Regions from separate parts of the Bacillus sp. V33-4 genome, predicted to be linked through region 2. Evidence: riboswitches for the same ligand, from Rfam matches in the RefSeq annotation. Region 2 holds a riboswitch; the other holds the start of a gene.
The links. A riboswitch is a leader RNA that binds a small molecule or an ion and turns the genes downstream of it on or off. The one in region 2 is predicted to bind cyclic di-AMP.

Region 1 (11,906 bases), on a different contig from region 2:
AGATATGTAAACGATCCCCAAACCTTCACTCCGCAATTTATTTACTAACTCTATTAATCTTTCCACATCCTGCGGAGCTAATGGTGCAGTTGGTTCATCGAGAATAACAATTCTTGTCTTTCTATGGAGAGCCTTGGCAATTTCAACTATTTGTTGCTTGGCGATTCCCAGAGTGTCTACCACTGTATCTACGTCCAAATCGAAACCCATATTTTTTAAAACACGTTCAGCCTCGCACTTCATCTTCCTCCAATCCACAACCCCCTTGAATTTCTGAGGATAGTCCCCTATGAAAATATTTTCGGCGACTGTTAATTCAGGAACTAAACTTAACTCCTGGTGTATAATTGCGATTCCAAGTTTTTGAGCTACATCCGGTCTATTGATTTCAACTGACTTACCTTCAAAAAAAATCTCACCTTCATCTGGAGTATATATTCCAGATAAAATTTTCATCATGGTGGATTTTCCTGCTCCATTTTCTCCACAGAGTGCATGAATTTCCCCTGCTCGAATTGTAAAATTAACTTTACTAAGGGCTTTCACACCCGGAAAGTTCTTTCCTATCCCCCGCATTTCTAACATCACTTCTTGATTCATCTTGGTTCCCCTCCTGACTACCTTATTTATTTTTTTAAATTTATAAGGAGGAACTTTCTTTTCCTCTATCATTCGCCCCCTTCATCGCTTATGAGCGACTATTTATTGTCCAACGGCAGAAAGGATCTTGGAAATAGCAGTTTTTTTAAATGCGCTTTCAATCAAAACCAAAATGAGAGGTAAACATTAACCCAAACATCCATAGTCATATTTCTCAAGCTTTTTCAAACACTTACTTAATTAATTGTTTTAATTAACTATCTAAATTATAATGGGTACGTTTTTTACCCAGATGAAATATTTTGACCTTTTAGGTTCAACATTTTTGCTAAAAATATTAATATTTTGCACAAAGCACATGTAATTAAAATGCGAAATTGGTTTATTCTAACTGATTTAAATAAAAAATGCCGATTGAAGCGGAACCAGTTTTGGTCACACTTACATTCGGCGAAGAACGTAATCATTCAAAATCAATTTTCAGCTATTTATCAAATAACTTAACAAAGTCGCCCCTATATTCAGTGGGGGTTTTTCCTTCCATTCGTTTAAACGTGGTAGTGAAATAGCTTGCATTTGCGAACCCTGTATTATTGGCAATTACTTCAATCGGGAAAGAGGTCATTTTCAGCAGCCTTTTAACTTGATTTAATCTGTACTTTTTCAGGTACTCAATGAATGAAATCTTCATTTCAGCTTTAAATAAACGACTAAAATAACAGTCACTGAGATAAACATGATGAGCAACCTCATGCAGAGTGAGTTCATCTTGGTACTTGTTGTGAATAAATTCCAAAGCGTGTTTGACCGGTTGTTTTGCAGCATCAACTGATTCGCTTTCTTTGCTCGCATCAGTCGAATGTTGAAACAGATCTGGAATTTGAAGCCTATCGACGATACTGAGAAGCTTTACTTTGGAAAGAGGTTTGATCAGGTATCCAGAAAAACCTGCGTTGATCGAAGACTCAACCATTTCAAACATTGTTAGTTGTGAAAGGACAATGACAGAAACTTTTGGAGATATTTTTATAAATTCTTTACCGAGTTGAATTCCATCAACATCCGGCAGTGATAAATCCATAATGACCAAACTCGGCTTTTTTTGCTGAAAAATACTTAATGCAGATTTTCCAGAATCAGATTCGTAAATTGACAGATGGTTATATTGGCTTTCTTTAAAAATTAATTTAATTTCTTGCCGAATTATTTTCTCATAGTCCAATATCAACAACCCTGCCATGTACATCACCCCTTCAGGACTAGTTATCCCATGCGTTTAGGTAGAAAGTAGATGTAATTGATCTATTGTAGTTTTCATTGTCGGTATTTCTGTTAAAATTTTATATATTCTTGGTCGTTTATAACTGGATAAGTGGTTTTTACAGTAGTAGTCTAATTCCTGGACGGTAAGTGTTAAATCACTTGGAACGATATAGGCGATAATGATCTGCCCACAATGTTGATCCTGTTCTCCCACCAGAGCGTCAGCTACCTTAGGGTTATTAAGCAATACTTCTTCGATCTCGTCAGGAAACACCTTTTCCCCTTCAGAAATCACCATATTATCTACCCGGCCAACAATAAACAAGTGCTCATCTTCATCTATGTAACCAAGATCTCCGGTAAAAAACCAATTGTCCTGAATTGCGTTTTCTAACCAGTCCGGCTCTTTCCAATACCCACTAAAAGCCTCAATAGACTCAATATGGACGATAATTTCTCCCACTTCTCCTCTTTTAACTAAATCTTCTGGTGTAGAAAGATTAACCTTGCTGGGATGGACTACCCTAATCTTCTGATGAGTACCAGGTTTCCCAACGCAGCCTGTTCTGTCTTCAAGTACAGAACAAGTGGCAATTGTGAAAATTTCTGTGCACCCATAATAATTAATAAAAGACTCTGGTTTTAATAACTGGATGCAATTATTTATAAGATCCTCCGACATTCGCGCGCCACCATAGGAGATTTTCTTTAGTGAGGATAAATCGTAATCTTTGATGTTTGGGTCATTTAAGAGCTCGTAGTATTTAGTCGGATTCATAAATAAACAAGTGACTTTTTCTTTAGAAATTAAATTAAGTAAGTCCATGGAATCAAAAAATGGGGGTGGAATGATATATGTTCCATTTAAAAAAATCATCGCAAGAATCATTCGAATTCCCCTAATATGGCAAATCGGCATAACACCCAAGGTTGTCTCGAAAGGTTTATATCTATTTTGATTTATGAAGGTTATCGTCGATGAATATTCGTTTTTATGTGAGCGTGGGACCCCTTTCGGAACCCCGTTAGTTCCCGAGGTGTATAATATCATTGCTATTTCATGATCATCAGATGTTGTAGTCTCAAAATCAGCTGCTCCCCGCAGGATCAATTCCTGAAAGCTAATATCACCGCCCAATGGTGAAATGCTTACGAAAATGGGCCTGCTGCTCAATTTAATTTTGTCCATATAATCGAAGCTATCGTAATCGCAAAAAATAATTTTCGGCTCGATATCATTGATACAGTATTGAACTTCGTTTATTGATAGGTTGTAATTAAGCGGGACGAAAATCGCTCCTAATTTTTGAACGGCAAAAAAAATTAGAACAGATTCAACTTGGTTTTGAAGCAGAACCATTACACGTTCTCCTTTTCGGATCCCGAGCTTTTGCATGGAAGATGCAAGTTTGTTTACTTCTAAATTCAATCTTGAAAATTTATAATGGGATTCTCCTGCAATTAAAGCAATTTTATCCGGGTGCTTACTTATGGCGATATCGAGAACTGTACCTAGATTCAGTTTTATCAACCCCAATTTGTTAACTTTTTATAATAGAAGTAATTTATTCGACATTAATATGCGACTTATAGTAAGCGCTCCCAAATTAAAATGCAGTGTGAAATGTCACAGGGCAGATAAATACCTTTTCGGAAAGTAGCTACTCATATTCAAATAGAAAAACAGCCAGGAAAAGGAATCTTCCTTCTCCTGGCTGTCTTTGTTCAGATATTATGAAGCTTGCTCAATTGGCTCCATTTCTTCCATTGGGTTGAATTGACCTTCCCATTTAGAAATGACAATTGCCGCAAGAGAGTTTCCTACCACGTTTACAGCTGTTCGTCCCATATCGAGAATTCGGTCGATTCCGGCGATAAATGCTAAACCTTCAACAGGTAAGCCAACAGTTCCTAATGTGGCTAACAGAACGACGAATGATACTCCCGGAACGCCGGCAATTCCTTTCGAAGTTACCATCAGGACAAGCATTAACGAAATCTGCTCGCCGATACTCATATCGATTCCATACATTTGGGCGATAAAGATGGCAGCAAGTGCTTGATACAGCGTTGAACCATCGAGATTAAAGGAGTAGCCAGTCGGAATTACGAAAGAAGTAATATGCTTCGGACATCCGGCTTTCTCCATTTTATCCATAATCCTTGGCAATACCGTTTCTGAGCTTGCCGTCGAGAAAGCCAATATTAACTCGTCTTTCAATATTTTAATCAATTTAAAGATACTGAATCCTGCCAGTTTCGCAACTACTCCCAAAACTACTATCACAAAGAAAATCATCGTTCCAAATACAGTAAGCACCAATTTCCCAAGCGGGATTAGCGATGTAATCCCAAACTTTGAAACAGTTACCCCTATGAGTGCGAAAACACCAAACGGAGCGAATCTCATGATTTGATTTGTTGCATAAAACATGGCGTCCGCAGTTCCCTGGAAGAAGGCAATCACCGGTTTTCCCTTTTCACCGATTGCAGAAATCCCCAGACCGAATATAAGCGCAAAGAAAATGATAGCAAGCATGTCACCCTCTGCAATGGCCGCAATTGGATTGGTTGGTACAATTTCTACCAATGTATTTACAAGCGATTTAGTTTCCTGAGTTTCAGCTGTGTCGACATAACTGGCAATATCGGTTTTATCGAGCTGGCTCATATTTACACCAGCACCAGGCTGGAATATATTTGCTGCAGCAATCCCCACAATGATCGCGATGGTCGTGATGATTTCAAAATATAATATTGTTTTACCGCCAATTTTACCCAGTTGTTTAATATCGCCTACACCTGCTACGGCAACAATGATACTTGCGATCACAATAGGCACGACAATCATTTTAATTAAACGGAGAAATATGTCTCCAATAGGCGTTAAATACGACGCAATTTCCGGACTTCCGTAAAACAAAGCCCCTACAATAATTCCGAGAATTAAGCCGATAAAAATTTGGCCGGCTAAACTAATCTTTTTCATCTAACATCCTCACCTTCTGTAATTTTCTATGCTGTAAAAGCAATAATCTCGGTGAGGGAAACACGATGGCTGCCCTGCTTCTACAAAAAAAAACACAGTTGGGAGTGTCTTTTTTAACAGAAACAATTTTCATGCTGTTCCCTCTAAGACGCTGACGAGGTTAGCTGTCGGGTTAGGACTTGGAAACAAAATGCCCTTTCACTCATGAATTCACCCCAAGCGGCAAAGCCGCTGAATTGGTTCCCCCGTTCTTCAATTAAGATTAAGCGTAAATAATATTAAAATAATATCTTAAAATTATTAAAATGTAAATATATTGCCCTTAACTTGTTTTTGGTAGATATCTCATCTCAAGAAAACACTGAAAATTCACACAAAATTATAGTATAAAGAAATGATCATTTATTTAGAGAAGTATTTCCATTTATTATTATGGAATAACGTTGTGTGGTTCCTATGATCTACCTGATATTCCTATCAAAACAAAAAAAGGCATCCCTATTTAATAGGAACACCATTCAGAGCAGTTGAAAGTATTTTTTCTATTTCATCTGATGGCAGAGGTCTGCTATAAAAATAGCCTTGGCCAATTTTGCAGTCATTTTGTTCCAAAAAGGCGACTTGTTCTTGATTCTCAATACCTTCGGCAATGACTGTGAAATTCAGATTATGTCCCATATCAATCATTGTTTTGACCATTGCTCCCTGATTGCTATGATTGATAATATCATCTACGAAAGACTTATCGATTTTAATGCCATCGATAGGGAGATGCTTTAAATAGCTCAAGGAAGAATAACCTGTTCCAAAATCATCAATAGATATTTTTATGCCCAGATCTTTTAATTGGTTCAGGATGTTTTCAGACCTGTCGATATTCTGCATAATGCTTTCGGTAATTTCAAGTTCCAGGTAGCGGGGATCCAGCCCGGTTTCATTTAGGACTTTCTTGACTAATTCGACAAAGTCATCGTCTTGAAGCTGGCGGACTGAAATATTCACGGCGATCGGAATTGCTTTATAGCCTTGCTGTTGCCACATTTTGTTCTGTTCACAGGCCTTTCTTAAAACCCATTTTCCGAACGGAACGATAAGCCCTGTCTCTTCAGCGAGCGGGATAAATTCGTCTGGGGAAATAAAGCCATGATCTGAATGCTGCCAGCGAATAAGCGATTCTACGCCGACAATTTTCCCCGTTTTTAATTCTACCTGTGGCTGATAATAAAGCACTAATTGTTCCTGTTCCAGAGCTTTTCTTAAACCATTCTCCAATTCCAGCTTTCGGGAGGAAAGCAAATGCAGTTGGTCAGTATAAAATTGAAAATTATTTTTCCCGCGTTCTTTTGCCAGGTACATGGCCGTATCAGCGTTTTTGAGCAATGTTTCCTCATCTTCTCCATCAACTGGATAGATGCTGATTCCGATACTGGTTGTAACAAAAATCTCTTGAGAATTAATTTCGAATGAATGAGAAAATTCGTCGAGCATCCGCTGAGCAACATTCACGGCTTTTTCCTTATCTGTATCTTCCAATAAAATAATAAACTCATCCCCGCCCTGGCGTGAAACCACTCCATCATTTTGAACAGCCAACCCGAGACGTTTCGCTACGAGTTTTAATAAAAGATCTCCAACCGCATGTCCCTTTGTATCGTTAATGATCTTAAACCGATCCAAATCCAGAAATAAAACCGCCAGCATTTGGTTTTTTCGTTCATTTAACACTTCATTTAAATGTTTCTTGAACATATTGCGGTTTGGCAAGCCTGTTAAGCCGTCATAATAAGCCATATATTGGATTGTTTTTTCTGCTTGCTTGCGCTGGGAAATATCCCTGCCGACGATCTGTTTTGCCGTTCGTCCTTCATAAAAAATCGGCATCGCTGTTATCTCAACATCAATTCTCTTGTCATCAAGACGGCGTGCTTGAAATTCAAACGTCATTTTTTCATCAAAATTTTCATCAAGGGTCAGCTCACGATGTTTAATTTGCTCAAGAATCGCAGGAGCAACAAGCTTCCAGATCGGCTGGCCAATTAATTCCTGCTGACTCGCAGCGCCAAACAGCTTGCTGCCCGCTTCATTGATATAATCTATTTGCCCCCTGCTATAGACGGCAATGATATCCGGCGACATTTCTACTAAACTTCGATAGCGATCTTCACTTTCTTTACGGTCGGTAATATCAAACAAGACGCTATTAAAATCTGATAAATTCCCATTTTCATCAACCGTTGGTATACCCCGATCCTGAATCCAGCGCACTTCACCATCAGAGCGTATAATCCGGTATACATTCGTGATTGGTTCCCCACGCAGAAAGCTCTGTTCTCTTTCGGCTAATATGTTTACATCCTCCGGGTGTATAACTCTTTTCCAGAGGGTATGATCCTGATAAAACTCGTCTAACGAATATCCGTATAATTTTTCAATCCCTGGAGTGATCAATAAAATGTCGGATTTTAAATCGTGTGACCATATGGCAACATCCAATGTATCGAAGATATTATTTAATCTCTGTCTATTTTTCTGCAATTCTTCCGCTGTCTCATCTGTTTCCTTGAACATGAAAGAAATCATTATTACGATTACTGAAATAATGGCCAAATCAATTATGTACTCCGAGACACCATTGGATACAAATAGAAGTGCACCTATTTCATGTAGAATTACAGCTAAAATGAAAAATCCCACAGCAATCATCACTCTATGTTTATGTAAATTCCCCATACTTTTCTTCCCCTTTGAAGTGATAGTAGACTATGAAGATTCATCGGTATTTCTCCGACTGTTTTTTAAACATATCAAAAAAGTAGATACACGACAATGCAGTATTTTCGGAAGGGGGAAAATATTTTCTTATAGCTCGTCATTCGGTTTTGGCGCTCATTACAACGGTTAGTAAACGACCTCCCTTTTCCGGAAAAGGGAGGCCATTATACTTTTCCATATTCATCTGCCGCTTCGCACAAAAAGCAATTTATACAGCTGAATGACGACTAAAGGCATTAACGATAAACCATATATGGAGAGAAGCTGCGCCCTGTTCAAAACAGCTACTTCAAATACATCCATAAGCGGTTCGAGCAATAGCACGAGATGCAATAATATGATGCCAAGGATGACAGCGTACCAGATGTATTTATTTGAAAATAATCCGATTTTAAAAATCGATTCCTTTGCTCTGGCGTTAAAGCTATGAAGTAATCTTGACAGGCATAAAGTGGCGAAAGCCATTGTACTGGCAATTGCAGTATCCCCGGTTGATAACCCGATATGAAAGGCAATAAGGGTTGCTGCCGCGATCAGGAGACCTTCAATGGTGACCCTTATGGCAAAAGCTTTGTTTAGCAACGGTGTACGTATGTCCCTTGGTTTTTCTTTCATCAGTTTTTCATTGTGCGGCTCCAACCCGATCGCGATCGCCGGCAGGCTATCCGTCAGCAAGTTGATGAATAAAAGGTGAACCGGGGCAAAAGGTACGGGCAATGCACCCAATGATGCGTACAGAACCGAAAGAATTGCTCCAGTATTCCCTGACAGCAGGAACCTGATCGCATTCTTAATGTTTTCATATATGCTTCGCCCGTTGGAAATCGCTTTGACGATCGTCGAGAAGTTATCGTCTGTTAAAACCATTGATGAAGCATCTTTCGCAACCTCTGTCCCGGTGATTCCCATCGCAATTCCGACATCTGCCTGCTTTAAGGCCGGCGCGTCATTTACTCCATCACCCGTCATCGCTACGACGTTCCCTTTTTCCTGCCATGCCCTGACAATCCTGATTTTGTGCTCCGGAGATACTCTTGCATAAACAGATATATTTTCAACCTTGTTCCTCAGTTCTTCATCAGTTAATTTTTCAATTTCAATGCCCTCTATGGCCTCAGATTCATTCCGTAATATTCCGATTTGCCTGGCAATCACACTTGCTGTGATGCGATGATCCCCTGTGATCATGACGGGCTTGATGCCTGCTTCAATACAGTTCTTCACTGCCTCTGCCGACTCTTCCCTTGGCGGATCCATCATCGCTGTCAGGCCTACAAAAATGTAGTTTGTTTCATCTTCAAAGCTGATATCCGGGTCTTTGACGCCTTTATATGTAAACGCAAGAACCCTTAATCCATTACTTGAAAAATCCCTGTTTACTCTTTCAATTTCCCGCTTATGCTCTTCAGTAAGCTCTGTTACACCCTCTGCGGTTTCGATCTTGACTGTTCTTGTAAGCAGTACATCCAGTGCACCTTTTGTAATCATCACGGATTCACCGTTGAATTTATTGACAGTGCTCATCAGCTTTCGATCAGCATCAAACGGGATTTCACCGATTCTTGGATAATCTTCTCTAATGGCCAGTTCATCCAACCCGTATTTTTCTCCAAAATTAACGAGGGCGATTTCTGTCGGGTCCCCCATTTCCTTTTTTTCCTCGGTAATCGAATCATTGCAGAGAAGAGCCATTAACAAAAGCTTTTTTTCTAAAGGCCGGTCCAGATTCAGTTCATTTTGATCCAGCACCTGATTGTTGACAAACACCTTTTGGACAGTCATTTTGTTTTGGGTCAAAGTCCCTGTCTTATCTGAGCATATAACAGAAATGCTTCCGAGACTTTCAACAGCGTAAAGTCGCCTAATAATCGCATTTTCCCTGGCCATTCTCTGCGTACCAAACGCAAGCACGATTGTTACGATTGAGCTTAACGCTTCAGGAATCGCGGCTACAGCAAGGGAGACGGCAAACATAAATGAGTCAACAATCTCACGACCCCTAAACAAATCAAGACCAAAGATAATGATTGCAATGATAATGATGACTATGGCAAGCTTTTTTCCGAAATCATCCAAGTTCTCCTGGAGAGGAGTTTTCTTTTCCCTTGCGGTACCGAGGAGACCAGCGATTTTCCCTATTTCCGTATTCATCCCGATTCCAGTTACTAAAACAACTGCTCTTCCGTAAGTGACGAAGCTGCCTGAAAACACCATATTTTTTCTATCACCAATCGGTACGTCATCTTCATCAATCGCTTCGACAGACTTTAACGCACTGACCGATTCACCTGTAAGAGAGCTTTCATTTACCTGTAAGCTATGAGATTCAAGGATCCGTCCATCTGCACTAACATAGTCACCGGCGTCCAAAAAAAGAATGTCTCCAACGACTATTTCCCTTGAGGGAATCTCGGTTCTATGCCCTTTCCTTAAAACTTTGGCTGTTGGTGAAGCAAGAGCCTTTAAGCTTCTTAGTGATTGTTCCGCTTTAATATGCTGGACTGTACCCAGTATGGCATTAATGATAACGACGATCAGGATGACAATCGTACTTTCAAACTTCCCTAAAAAAGCAGAAATAACGGCCGCAACAAGTAGAATAATGACAAGAAAATCTTTAAACTGTTCGAAAAATACTTGGACAGCGCTTTTTCGTCTCGCTTCAGCCAGCTCATTAAAACCGTACTGCTCACGCCTTTTTTGAACATCTTCCGTATTTAAACCTTGCTCAGTAACATCTAAATCTCTCATCACTTCTTCTGTTGATTTCCTGTAAAAATCACTCATTTCGTATCTCCTCCAGACAAGCAGAAAGCTCTGAATCAGGTTTTTTTTCAAAAATTATGTAAATGTATTGAAAAAAGCAGGGTATCTATTAAAAATGATGCTTTGCTAATTGTTCCCTAAAACATGGATTCTAATATACGGTTTGCTGAAATCAAAAGCCGATTCTTCCCTCGCTCAGAACTTATGAATACAAAAATGCAAGCAAAATAGACAGAGAGCCTGGTCCCATCTCTCTGTCTCAATGTTTTTCCGCAAATATTAAGGTGCCAAGTATGTGCGCATGACTTGCTCTGCGCATTGCTCGAGAAGTTCGGCTGCGCGTTCGATCGCTTCTTGAAGCGTCATTGGAGCGTTCACAATACTATGCACACTATGGATCCCATGTTCGTACAAAGTCTCAATTCCCTTTCCAATCGAACCAGAAAGCACAAAGACAGGAATTCCATGTTTCTTTGCTTCCTCCGCAACTCCCATTGGTGTTTTACCTGAAGCAGTCTGAAAGTCAATTTGTCCTTCTCCCGTAAAGACACACACGGCCCCGGTTAATTTTTCCGCAAGCTTTGTATAATCAATGACGATATCTATTCCCCTTTTTGTTATCGCCGGGAAAAACGCTTGAAAGGCCCCACCGATGCCTCCGGCTGCACCTGCACCAGGTTTATCATGCAAACGAATTCCGGTCTTATCTTCAACTAAATCAGCCCAATGCTGCAAATTAGCATCGAGAATTTCCAGCATTTCAGCTGTTGCCCCTTTTTGCGGTCCAAACACATAGGTCGCTCCATTAGCGCCGATTAACGGGTTTTGCACATCTGTGGCAATCAAAAATTGCGCATCGGCAATGCGCGGGTCAAAGTGCTGATCGTCAATTTCGACGAGCCGGGATAGCTCACCACCACCAAAACCAATTTCAGTACCGCTAGAGTCCAGCAATCTCATTCCGAGAGCCTGCAGCATCCCAGCCCCGCCATCGTTGGTAGCGCTTCCGCCAATAGCCAGAATAAATTTGCGGCATCCATCATCGAGTGCTTGTTTAATCAACTCCCCTGTTCCAAACGTCGTTGCAGCCATGGGATTGCGTTGTTCGGAACTGATCAGGCACAATCCTGAAGCACTCGCCATTTCAATGACGCAAGTCTCTTGATGTCCGAGAATTCCGTACGCAGCTTTCACCTCTTCACCCAACGGGCCCTTTACAATAACATCTACCTTTCGTCCGTTGGTAGCTGCCACTAAACTGTCCATTGTTCCTTCTCCACCATCGGCTGCCGGTACTAAAACCGTCTCAACGTCCGGCATTGCTTTTTTAACTCCTTTTTCAATTGCCAGTGCTGCTTCAAGTGCTGTTAAAGATCCTTTGAAAGAGTCGGGCGCAATAACCACCTTCATGCAATCTCCCACCTTGTCTATACGAGTTATATTTTTATTATAGTTTGCAGAAAGTTTCAATTCATCGGTTCATATCAACAAAAAACATTATAGAATTTGCGAATTT
Region 2 (11,906 bases):
AGTGCGGCCATGATCAGCATGGTCCCAACAACAATATCTATGACCGGCAGCCCCTGGACAAGTTTCTTCAATCGAGAGACGACCTTCAGCTTTCGCAGAATCCAATAGAACAGGAGGCCAAGAATGGAAATTGCAGCCAATGCAATTAGAAGCATGGAAGAAAAGCCATTTAATTCATAGATGGAGTAAGCGATGGAAAATAAGCTTCCATATAAGTACAACAGAATAGCTATGGCTACAGCAAAAATCACCCATCGGCTGCTCCTCTGAAGAACGATATCTCCTTTTCTCCAACCATACAAAATAGTCGTAGCACTGAGAAGTAAAGCGATTGCTGCGAGAAAGACGTTCCAAGATACGGGAAAAACTACAAGATGGTCACCAAATACATTAAAGAACACTTGATTCTCTTTGTTCCCCAAAGTAGACAAATCCATAGAACTGAGTGCCTTCGTCATAGATAACACATATTGTCCGCTGTGCTGAACCGTTGGCAGATAGACATGCTTCAAATCATCTTCCTTGGTATGGTAAACATGGGCCCCTTCCGCATATGCGAAATTCAACCCGGATATGTCTTCTTCCTTAAAAGGAGTAAAATCGGTATCGTTAGGCAAATGGCGGTATATATCTTCCATAAAAGAAAAAGCGTACGGATTGTTCACATACTCGTTAAATAGTTGAATGGCGCTGCCGTTCGGTCCGCTTGTCTGGAAGAGGATGACGGGCCCTTTGTAACCGCGGGCTTCCAGATTTATGACAAAACCGATGTGTTCGGAGGAATGCTTCTTTAGGTACTCCTTTGCGCCGTAAAGCCCCAATTCCTCCCCGTCCGTGAACAGGAACACCATCGTATTTCTCATCGGCTCCTCTTTTTTCAATACTCGCATCGCTTCCAACATCACGGCCACATTCACTCCGTCGTCATTCGCCCCCGGTCCCTCAGGCACAGAATCATAATGCGCCATTACCATCACCTGTTTGCCCGGTTTTGTACCTTCCATCGTGGCAACAATGTTCTGAATCGGCAGTTTCTTCTTGTCATGCATGACCGTGGATTGCTCAATAACGACTGGGATGTTCATGTCCCTAATGGTATCGGCGATGTATTCTTTTGACTGATCATGGTAAGCAGATCCTACAGGTCGCGGTTGCTGTGCAATCTTCTTTAGATGATCATACACTCGTTCTGCAGAAACCTTCCCTGAGGTGTCCTCTTTTGACACAACTTCAATGGATGGTATGGCCCACATATTTGCCATTATGAGTGAAAAAATTACCAGTATATAGACAATGACAGCCACCGTCCGATAACGATGATTTGTATTTTGCAGTTTCATAACCTCATATCCCCTTAGTTTATTGGGTTACCGACATCTTCCTCATTTACCATAACTACAAATGATAGATGGAAGCAAGTTATGATTAGGTGAAGAAAATGTTAAGGAAATATTGCTTGGAGGAAAAACGGCTGGCTTTCAAACGCTGTTTTAGCCTTATCCATCGTCGTCTTTGTCGTTTTAGCCGTTATGGAAATGCAAAATATTTTCTTAAACGATTTAAAAAGACATTTCCACACAAATCGGAAATGTCTTTTTTAGATTTTGCTAATTGACTCATAACTCATATTGATGTGGATTACTGGAAAATCGTGCGATGATAATACTTTACTTGCTGCTTCGCAAAAATCTTAAAATGAACAAGATCAGATTAATAAAATCGAGATAGATACTGATAACAAGTCTGGGGATTTCTTGATCCGAGAATCCCCTCATTTTTATTTTATTAAAGTCATAGATCGTAAACCCAGTAAATATCAGTACTCCGAAACCTGCGTAAATCATCTCGGCGGTGCCTGAAAAAGGCATGAAGATTTGCAGGATAGCAAGCCCGATCAAGGCAAAAACACTCATGGACAGGAAGCCGCCGAGAAAGCTAAAATCTTCTTTAGTCTTTAGGCCAAATACGGCTAACCCGGCAAAAGCAGCTGTTCCCAGCAAGATTCCTTTCATCGTCTCCCCTGCACCAATTTCACTCACATAAAAGCTTAATGACGCATATAAAGTCACTCCACTAATGAACATGAATGCATACATGACTGGGTATGACACCTTTTTTCTCGTAAAAGTAACGATGAGCAATAATACAATTTCACAAATAACCAATGGCAAAAACCAAGCCGGCGGAACAAACTGGCCTGTAAACACGCCAACCGCGGCTACTGAAATAGCCATAAAAAAGACTCCTAATAATTTGGACATACTGCCCTGCTTACTTCTTCCTGTATAAGTAAAACTAGTACTCACTATTATCCCCTCTTCTCTTTCATAACATTGGGTTATTACATTATAAACATTGGACGAAAAACTTTTTTATCGTTAAATATCCTGTATCTTTTCGGCTGTCTTGGTTTAATTATAAACTATAAGTTTCCCAATGACTTATGATGCAGCAAAAAATGGCAATACGCACCACCGTATTACCATTCCTTACTGTGATATTAATACCTCATATTGAAGACCCACGCGCTATTCAGGCTTCAGTTGCTTCATCCAAAGTCTCTTGCCGAGATAAATTTACAGGAATGTCGTTATCCGGCAGCTCGGTTTCCAAATTTTTCACTCGTGGATGCAGGTATGCCAATAAAGCTGTCAACGCCCAACCGATACCAATCAAGGTGATAAACAACCCCATCCCTCTGCCTTCCCCCACTCCAAAAATAGGGCCAAAGCTGTCTGCCAAAAAGCCGTTTGCTGTCATTGCCGGTTCAAACACATAGTCAATAATTGGGCCGGCAGAAATATACGCAAGCGGACTTAGTGATAATCCAATCATTCTTCGCAAGGCGAATACACGCCCCTGTATATGATTGGGAACTTTACTTTGCCAAATTGCCTGGCTGCATCCATTAGTTATAGGCATAAAAAACGACGCGACTGCATTAGAAGTTGCAACTACAATGACAGATCCTTTTAAACCAACAACTGCAAGGGCCAGATCTGAGAGAAACCCAAAGCCTAAAAGTCCTCTTATTCGTTTCTGTGGCCCACCCCATACGCTCATTAACAGACCACCTAACAGCATTCCAATGCCAAGACAAGAGATTACCATTCCAAGTACAGTTTCATCTGTAAAAGATAATACATATGGCTGCAGCAAAATATTATAAAAACCTAAAAGAAAATTGGAGACTGCAAAGAAAACCAACAGCCACTTAAGACCTGGACGTTCTATAATATATCGCCAACCAAAGGCTGCTTCCTGTAACATCGATTTGTTCGATTTTTCCTTTTCATCACTATTTGCTGGAGTTGGGATTCTGATGAATAACAGTGTAAATAAAGCAACGAGAAAGGTGGAAAAGTCAACAATAACAATGCCATGCAGATCGATAAGCTTAAAAAGAACGCCCGCCAAAATCGGAGAAATAACGAGTGAGACCGATTCTGCTATTTGGACCATTCCACTTGCTCTCCCTAAGTGCGCCTTGGAAACCAATGTCGAGACGGCCGCTTGATAAGCGGGGAACTGCAACGAACTAGCCACTGAAGAGATCGACAGGATGATGTATAAATGCCAGATGGCTAGCGAATTTGTGCTGTATAACGCAAATATCAATAAAGTTCCGAGACCAGCTATTGAATCGCTAATGATCATCACCTTCCGTCTATCGAAACGATCGACGATTACTCCGGCAAATGGTGAAAAAACAATCGCGGGAAATGTGGAAAACAAAAGAATGAGTGAAAACATCGTCACAGACCCAGTTTCCTCTAGAACCCACACTCCTAGTGCAAATGCCGTTAACCCTGATCCAACGATCGACACCAATTGTCCTAACCAAATGAATAAAAATGTTCTAAATCCATTTGTCCCCACTCGTTGATCCTCCTGGTCCTCTTTTTTGTATAAAGAAAGTACAGCTCCATATCTTTTGATGTTTGCGTTCATGGTTTCTTCATTTTTCTTTTCCTGCCAGGTTTTATGACTGCCATTAATTCTCTTTTCAGCATTGCAGCTTCTTGATCGTTTAAGGTTAACTGCCCGGCAAAAAAGAGCTGTTGATCAACGTCCTCATCTGCTAATTTGCTAAGTGATCTTAAATATTGGTCGCGAAAGTCATTGATTGTTTTTCTGACAATATTTAATTTGTGATTGTCCCCTTCGTCCGCTTCCTCAATATCGTGCAAACGAATGCGAAAATCTTTGGCAACCGGCAATAATATTTTTCAAGGATCCCGCCATTGTCTCTCGTATCGGTTAAAACTAATAATCCTGATTTAACAAGTTCGCGCACATAGTCATGCCCCATTTGTATTCAACTTAAGTTTATCATTCAAATTATTTTGAATGAGTAAAAAGCTGCCCAAATTGACAGCTCCAACAATCCCTACATTTTATCAGATTAACTCAATGCTGTTAAAACGACTCCGATCGCAATAAGCGCAACGCCCAATCCATTTAACAGACTTATTTTTTCACCAAGGAACAAGATCGCCAAAACGGTGGCGAGAACGACACTCAGTTTATCAATGGGCGCCACCTGGGACACCTTTCCGACCCTGAGCGCCATGAAATAGAACAACCAGGATGTAGCCCCGGCGATGCCGCTGAGAATGATAAACATAAATGTCCGCTTTTGATTGATGATCTCCGGTATCTTCTGTAAATTCCCTTCAAAGGCAACAACGCCAATCAAAAACACGGCCATGATGATCGCTCTTACTGCGGTAGCCGTATTCGGGTCAATGTTTTGCAATCCAATTTTTCCAAATATACTGACCAAAGCAGCCGATATCGCTGCAAGAAGCGCATATATAAGCCAAAGCGACATAATTCCTGCCTCCCTTAAAATTTTCTCATCTTTATAAGTATGCTCCATCGTTCGTTCCTTATTATGTACTGTGATTACAGATGTTCCATCCTGATTAAATAGTCATAAATTTTATAAAAGAACTCTTCTTATTAAATTGTCCTGTTCCGTTACATAATAAAAGGCAGCTCTACATGAAGTAAAGCCACCATCCGCATTATTTTTTTAAATGATAAGGTACAGTCGTGACAACAACGTTTCTCCGGTACAGCAAGAAGGCGCGAATCAGTAAACTTGATTGGTTGTGAAGGATATTGTGCCAGCCCTTCTTAGGAATGAATTGTGGAATGATGACTGTGACCTGATAATTCGCTTCCCGCGCTTTATGTTCAACAATATCAACAAATTTCGTCAATGGATGAATGATGCTTCTGTAATGCGAGTGCAGGGTTACCAGCCTAATATCAGGTTGCCATTTCTTCCATTTTTCTTCAAACCTTTTCTCGTCTTCCCTTTCAAAAGCAACGTAAACGGCAATAATTTGGTCGGCTGACAGAGATTTTGCATAGTTTAATGAGTTCTCCACCACATGAGTAATCCCTGCGACAGGAACAATAATAACATTCCCTTCAATTGGTACAGAAGGCTCACAAGTCGTAAGCCGAAGTTGGTCTCCCACTGCTTCATAATGATTTCTGATTCTATGAAAGACATACACGATAACAGGTATGAAGATTAGCACCGGCCATACCTGTGAAAATTTAGTTAAAAAGAACATGATTGTGACTGTAAAGCTGATCACGGCACCCGTTGAATTAATAACGAATTTCGCGATCCAGCCTTGAGGCTTTTCACGAAGCCACTTCACCATCATTCCTGTCTGGGACAACGTGAATGGAATAAACACACCAACGGCATAAAGCGGGATCAGGTGTTCAGTTTGACCTTTAAACGCAATAATTAAGATGATAGAAAAAAGTCCAAGAATGATAATTCCATTGGAGTAGCCTAATCGGTCTCCTCTAATTGTAAACATTCTTGGGATAAATTTATCCTTGGCAAGGTTCACTGCCAGTAAAGGGAAAGCGGAATAGCCAGTATTGGCGGCAAGGATTAAGATCAATGCTGTCGTTCCTTGAATGAAGAAATACATGAAATTTCGGCCAAAAGTCTCTTCTGCAATCTGTGAGACAACTGTTACCTCTCCGCTTGGAGCAACTCCATAATAATAAGCCAGATATACAATTCCCGAAAACAACAAAGCAAGTAAGACACCCATCGCAATTAATGTTTTAGCAGCATTATTAGGGGCTGGATCTTTAAAGTTCGGGATTGCATTGGAAATGGCTTCAACCCCGGTTAAAGCAGAACTACCTGACGCAAATGCTCTGAGGAGGATAAATAAACTGATCCCTGCTACTGGCGCTCCAATCGGTGTATGCAAATCGGGTGAAACCTGTCCCGTTACAATCTTATATATACCCACACCAATTAATATGAATAACGCTAGAACAAATAAATAAACTGGATAGGCTAAAACCGAAGCTGATTCCGTTACACCTCTCAAGTTCAAGATTGTAATAAATATAACAAATACAATGGCTATGGAAACATTATAGCTATACAGGCTCGGGAACGCTGATGTTATCGCATCCGTCCCCGCAGAAACGCTTACCGCTACAGTCAAAATATAGTCCACCAACAAGGAACCCCCAGCGATTAACCCGGGATTTACACCTAGATTTTTCTTGGAGACCACATATGCGCCCCCGCCGTGGGGATAAGCAAAGATAATTTGCCTATATGACAAAATTAGTGCCGTTAACAGAATTAATACGCCAACTGCGATAGGAATCGAATACCAGAAAGCTGCAGCACCAACTGTAACGAGAACAATCAATATTTGCTCCGGACCGTATGCAACTGATGATAACGCGTCAGAAGAAAGGATCGCCAACGCTTTAGTTTTGTTAAGCTTCTGTTCCCCTAATTCAGTTGATTTTAACGGTCGTCCAATTAAAAGTCTTTTTATAGAAGAAATCACTGATTTTCACCGCCGACTAGTTGTATAATTTATTTTTCCCTGTTATGCAATAAAAAATCTCAGGCAAAACTAGACTCTAAAAATAAAAAAACGCCCACAAGCCATAAGATAATAGACCTGCAGACATCAGTTTTGTTGTCGTACAAGCTCCACCTTCCTTCTCATTAACGCTTACGAGGTTAGCTGTCGGATTCGGACCTTGAGTAGCCCTTCCTGTTATAGGATTCACCCCTTGGATTATGAAACAACCCAAAAAATCGGTTCCCCCGCACCATCTGGTTTCAGCGATTTAGAAATATGAAACTGCTGATTATGATACTCCTGTGTTGCAGAAAAGTAAATGAAAAAATTAAACCCCAGAATAGAAAGATTATGTTGTTGTGTATAATATAAATTCTTCAGGCAAAAAATAGTTTATTATATCAATATACGATAGGAGTATTTTGATGCATAAAGAAAACTATCCCTTGTTATCTGATGAATTTTTGGACGAAGTAGTCAAAGAGATTAATGATCTATATGGGAGTCCAACAACGGAACAAAATCAGCTGCCGAGAAATGATGATAGTGGATAATCAGTTCAAAGAAAAGGAACTGCATGTTGCTCCCGAATCTGGATTGCGTAAATCAAAAAAATGAGCCTGATCGGCTCATTTTTTCGTTGCACAAATTACTCTTCTGTTATCTTGTTCACTTTCTCTCTCACTTCATCAATGTTCCGCATTTTATTTTCCCAGCATTTTTGGCTTAAATCGACAGGGTATTCTTCAGGATTCAAAGTTCTTCTGTATTCGTCCCAGAGCAGGGAGAGATTTTCGGCTGCGTACTCGCGTAATTCTTCCAGGCATGGAAGCTCATAGACAAGCTGGCCATCTACATATATGTCTTCATGAAGGTCTTTTGCTGTAAAATTGGTGACAAACTTGCTGATGTACGTATGGACCGGGTGAAACATTTTCAACCGCTCTTCTTCTTGAGGATTTTCATCTTCCATCGCGATATAATCGCCTTCTGATTTATTGTTATCGTTATTAATAATCCGATAGACTTTTTTCAGGCCGGGAGTTGTCACTTTTTCCGGATTGCCGGAAATTTTAATCGAATCGGTCATATTCCCGTTCTCATCTTCTATCGCGACAATTTTATAGACAGCTCCTAAAGCGGCCTGGTCATAAGCGGTAATCAGCTTCGTTCCAATTCCCCAGCTATCAATCTCCGCTCCCTGCGCCTTCAAGTGCATAATTGTATATTCATCAAGATCGCTTGAAGCGACAATTTTCGTTTCAGTAAATCCTGCTTTATCGAGCATTTTCCTCGCTTCCTTGGATAGGTAAGCAAGGTCGCCGCTGTCAAGGCGGATCGCCTTAAAATTGATTTTATCACCAAGCTCCCTTGCTACTTTAATCGCATTTGGCACACCGGAACGAAGCGTATCATATGTATCCACTAAAAATACACAGTCTTTATGGGCGCTTGCGTATGTATGGAATGCTTCATATTCGTCCCGATATGCCTGGACGAGCGAGTGGGCATGAGTCCCTGCGACCGGGATACCAAACATTTTCCCGGCGCGCACGTTGCTTGTTGCCTGGAAGCCAGCCAAATAAGCAGCCCTCGTTCCCCAGACTGCCGCGTCCATTTCCTGCGCCCGCCTTGTGCCAAATTCCATTGCTGTTTGATCGCCGACTACATGCTTCACACGTGAAGCTTTTGTCGCAATCAAAGTTTGATAGTTGATAATGTTAAGGAGCGCTGTTTCAATCAGCTGGGCTTCCGCGAGTGGCGCGTCTACCCGGAGAATCGGTTCATTGCCGAAAACCAGTTCACCCTCCTTCATCGAGCGGATCGTTCCAGTGAAGCGCAAATTTCGCAAATAGTCGAGAAAATCATCATCGTATTTGGCTTCTTCTTTTAAATATTCAAGATCGCTTTCAGCAAACCGGAAGTTTTGCATATATTGAATAACTCGCTCGAGCCCGGCAAAAACAGCATAGCCGTTGCCAAATGGCAGCTTACGAAAAAACAGCTCAAATACCGCTTTCCGGTTATGCATTTTGTCACGCCAATACGCTTCCGCCATGTTGATTTGGTACAAATCGGTATGAAGCGCCAGACTGTCATCGTTATATATATGTTTCATTCCGTTCCCTCCATTTTTATAACACCTTTGCGCCAAGCGAATGTTCAAAATGGCCCAGTGCCCATTCATGCCCGGCTTCATTGAAAGATGCAACCGCATCTTTATAAACAGTAATGTTAAAGCCTTTGTTATAAGCATCAACCGCCGTATGCAGCACACAAATATCCGTACACACCCCGGCAAGGTGCACTTCTGTTATGCCGCGTTCGCGCAGCTTTATTTCCAGGTCCGTTCCGGCAAAAGCAGAGTATCTCGTTTTATCAAAGTAAAGCACATGATCTTTGTGTTTGTGTTCTTTGAACACATTATCCAGTTCCCCGTATAAGTCTCGTCCCTTAGTATTTCGAATGTTGTGGGGGGGATAAAATTTTGTTTCCGGGTGATATGTATCGCCGAGATCATGAACATCAATCGCAAGCACGACCAAATCACCGTTTTCAATGAACTCTTTTGTTAAGGAAACAATTTTGTTTTCAATTTCCTGCCCAGGCTTGCCGCAAGTAAGTGCTCCATCTTCTGCAACAAAATCGTATGTATAATCAATATTGATAAAAGCTTTCATCCAACCGCACCTCTCCCTTTATCAGTTTTATAATTTTCTTTAATTGCTAAACATAAAATTTCAAATCCGATTTTGCACCGCTGCTAATATATTCGCTTATCCCTGTGCCTATCCCTTCAAAATTGCCCGATTTTCCTGAACGAAGGGGACAGGCAACATTCCAACTTTCTCCGGCATTTTAGGGAGATGAGGTTTTAGAGATTGGAATAAACAAAAAAACAAGGTCATCGTATGCCTTGTTTTTAAAATCTTTTTGCTTTAGTTTGTTATGGTCGATCATTTGGGCGTATCTGATCAAGCGGCGCAAACACTTCAAAATGGCGATAAAGGTTTTCAAACTCGGCCGGCGCTTCTCCGCCCAGCTCTCCGTCGAGGTTAAGGAGCAGCTTCTCCGCTGAATGAACTTTAATATGGCTTGCTTTCGTATAAATGACATTGGCATCATTGACATGTTCACCGCGAATCGCCAGTGTTGCAACGCGGATAAAATCGGCCAGGTTCGTCTTTTTCAAGATCAGGAGTGTAAACAGTCCGTCATTAATCGAAGCATCTGGTGCCAGCTTTTCAAAGCCTCCAACTGAATTTGTCAGGCCAACAAGAAACAGCATCGCTTCTCCTTCAAACAGCCTTCCGTCGTATTCGATACTGATGTCGGTAGCACGAATCGATGGCAGCATTTCCATCCCCTTTAAGTAATAGGCAAGCTGGCCGAGCATTGTTTTTAATTTGCTCGGGACTTCATAAGTTAACTCGGTCAGGCGTCCCCCGCCGGCAATGTTAATAAAGTATTTTTCATTCATTCTGCCGATATCAACCGGGATCGTATCCCCTTTGACTATAATATCAGCAGCCGCTTCGACGTCACGCGGAATATGAAGAGCCCGGGCAAAGTCATTCGTCGTTCCCATCGGGATAATTCCAAGCTTCGGCCGGTATTCCTGCTCAGCCATTCCGTTGACGACTTCATTAATGGTTCCATCTCCGCCCGCAGCGACGACTAAATCATACCGGCGCTCGACCGCTATTCGCGCCGCTGCCGTTGCATCTCCCTCACTAGTTGTCGCGTGGCATGAAGACTCATAGCCTGCTGTTTCCAGCTTCTGCAGCACTTCGGCTAAATGCTTTTTAAATAACTCCCGGCCTGAAGTTGGATTATAAATAATTCTTGCACGTTTCATACTGAATCATCCTACTTTTAGAATATCAAAACATAACATAGTCAATTATAGCGCTTCCATCTTTTAACATGATAGCTTAACTGCACCCTGGAAAGCAATGATTTGCTAATCATTTTTTGGAGTAACTTAAAGATCATTTTACCCCTTGTGAACTCTTTTTACCAAATGTTTCGACCCGGTTTCTGGAATATCGTTCTATATGTTTAGCTTTTCAAAAAAGAAGAGCCCTTACACTGTAAGAGCTATGGCAAGCTATTCAGACTAACACTGTACGTATTCATAATATTGAGGCGATGCGTTCCTTCGCCCATTTTAAGAGAACCGTTTTTGTTAGGTTCTGTATATTCCTTAGCTGGGTCACCCGCAGATTCCTGATTCTCGGGACTGGAAACCTGCCACTCATGGCCCGTGCTGTTGAGCTCCTGGACTCCTACAGCAGATAAATTAATGTCGCTGTTCTCCTGCAAATGAACGGCTACCGAAGACGCACGATCGATGCTCCAATCGTTTTGCAAAGTGCGCGGCTTCATCGTAACCTCGTTTTCATTAGCGGCAACCTCCAGCTTTAAGTCGTTTGGAACCAGCAAGGTTACGTCCAGTGATGTGTACTGTTCGAATGGCCCTGTTTCACTTGGAAGGCCTTTAATACTCACATACAAAGAATCCCCTTTTTTCTGGACCGATAGGTAATCCTCGACATCCTCAACCAATACTTCATTTTTCCCGAGATGGGCGCGGTATTTCCCAAAAATCGAAATTTCTCTTTCCGTCGTTCCTTCGATCGTAATTGGGAAATTTTCGGTTTCGACAACAACCCGACTTATTTCTCCCTCAACGTTTTGCGAAAAGCCGGGAAGATCCAATGTTTTTTCTTGGCGACTGAGGGTTTCTTCTACCTTTTCGATCAATCCGGTTGAGCTTAAAACCGCAAAACCAATACCTGCTGTTCCCAATAAGCCTACAAACAAAATACTCAAGAAATCGTATTTTAAATAAGGCTTTTCCTGCTTGGTCAGAATCAAGAACAAGAGAATTTCAAGGCCGAGGACAACGAGCAGGGTCGGCCACCAGGCCATCATGATATTCATTAAGCTATACCCGAATATTCTCGAGACTAACAAAAAAATCCCGAGGAACAGAAGCGATGCTCCCATAGAAAAAGTTCCGAC

Region 1: it holds a riboswitch for cyclic di-AMP, as region 2 does, so the genes downstream of both, CVD23_RS21215 (cation:dicarboxylate symporter family transporter) here and CVD23_RS06490 (APC family permease) in region 2, are expected to answer to the same signal.

Annotation. Positions count from the first base shown of each region.
Region 1 covers NZ_PGVC01000079.1:22,783-34,688, reverse strand. The annotation lists gene CVD23_RS21230 (sugar ABC transporter ATP-binding protein) at 1-600, opposite strand, end outside; gene CVD23_RS21225 (helix-turn-helix domain-containing protein) at 1,085-1,840, opposite strand; gene CVD23_RS21220 (class I adenylate-forming enzyme family protein) at 1,877-3,394, opposite strand; gene CVD23_RS21215 (cation:dicarboxylate symporter family transporter) at 3,596-4,852, opposite strand; cyclic di-AMP (ydaO/yuaA leader) riboswitch at 4,987-5,131, opposite strand; gene CVD23_RS21210 (putative bifunctional diguanylate cyclase/phosphodiesterase) at 5,351-7,582, opposite strand; gene CVD23_RS21205 (cation-translocating P-type ATPase) at 7,805-10,411, opposite strand; gene CVD23_RS21200 (glycerate kinase) at 10,670-11,800, opposite strand.
Region 2 covers NZ_PGVC01000016.1:51,674-63,579, forward strand. The annotation lists gene CVD23_RS06465 (M20/M25/M40 family metallo-hydrolase) at 1-1,340, opposite strand, end outside; gene CVD23_RS06470 (Bax inhibitor-1/YccA family protein) at 1,668-2,261, opposite strand; gene CVD23_RS06475 (MFS transporter) at 2,533-3,879, opposite strand; gene CVD23_RS06480 (hypothetical protein) at 3,948-4,220, opposite strand; gene CVD23_RS06485 (EamA family transporter) at 4,406-4,834, opposite strand; gene CVD23_RS06490 (APC family permease) at 5,031-6,857, opposite strand; cyclic di-AMP (ydaO/yuaA leader) riboswitch at 7,011-7,154, opposite strand; gene CVD23_RS06495 (hypothetical protein) at 7,304-7,432, shown strand; gene CVD23_RS06500 (nicotinate phosphoribosyltransferase) at 7,528-8,997, opposite strand; gene CVD23_RS06505 (cysteine hydrolase family protein) at 9,014-9,559, opposite strand; gene CVD23_RS06510 (diacylglycerol kinase) at 9,826-10,737, opposite strand; gene CVD23_RS06515 (hypothetical protein) at 10,980-11,906, opposite strand, start outside.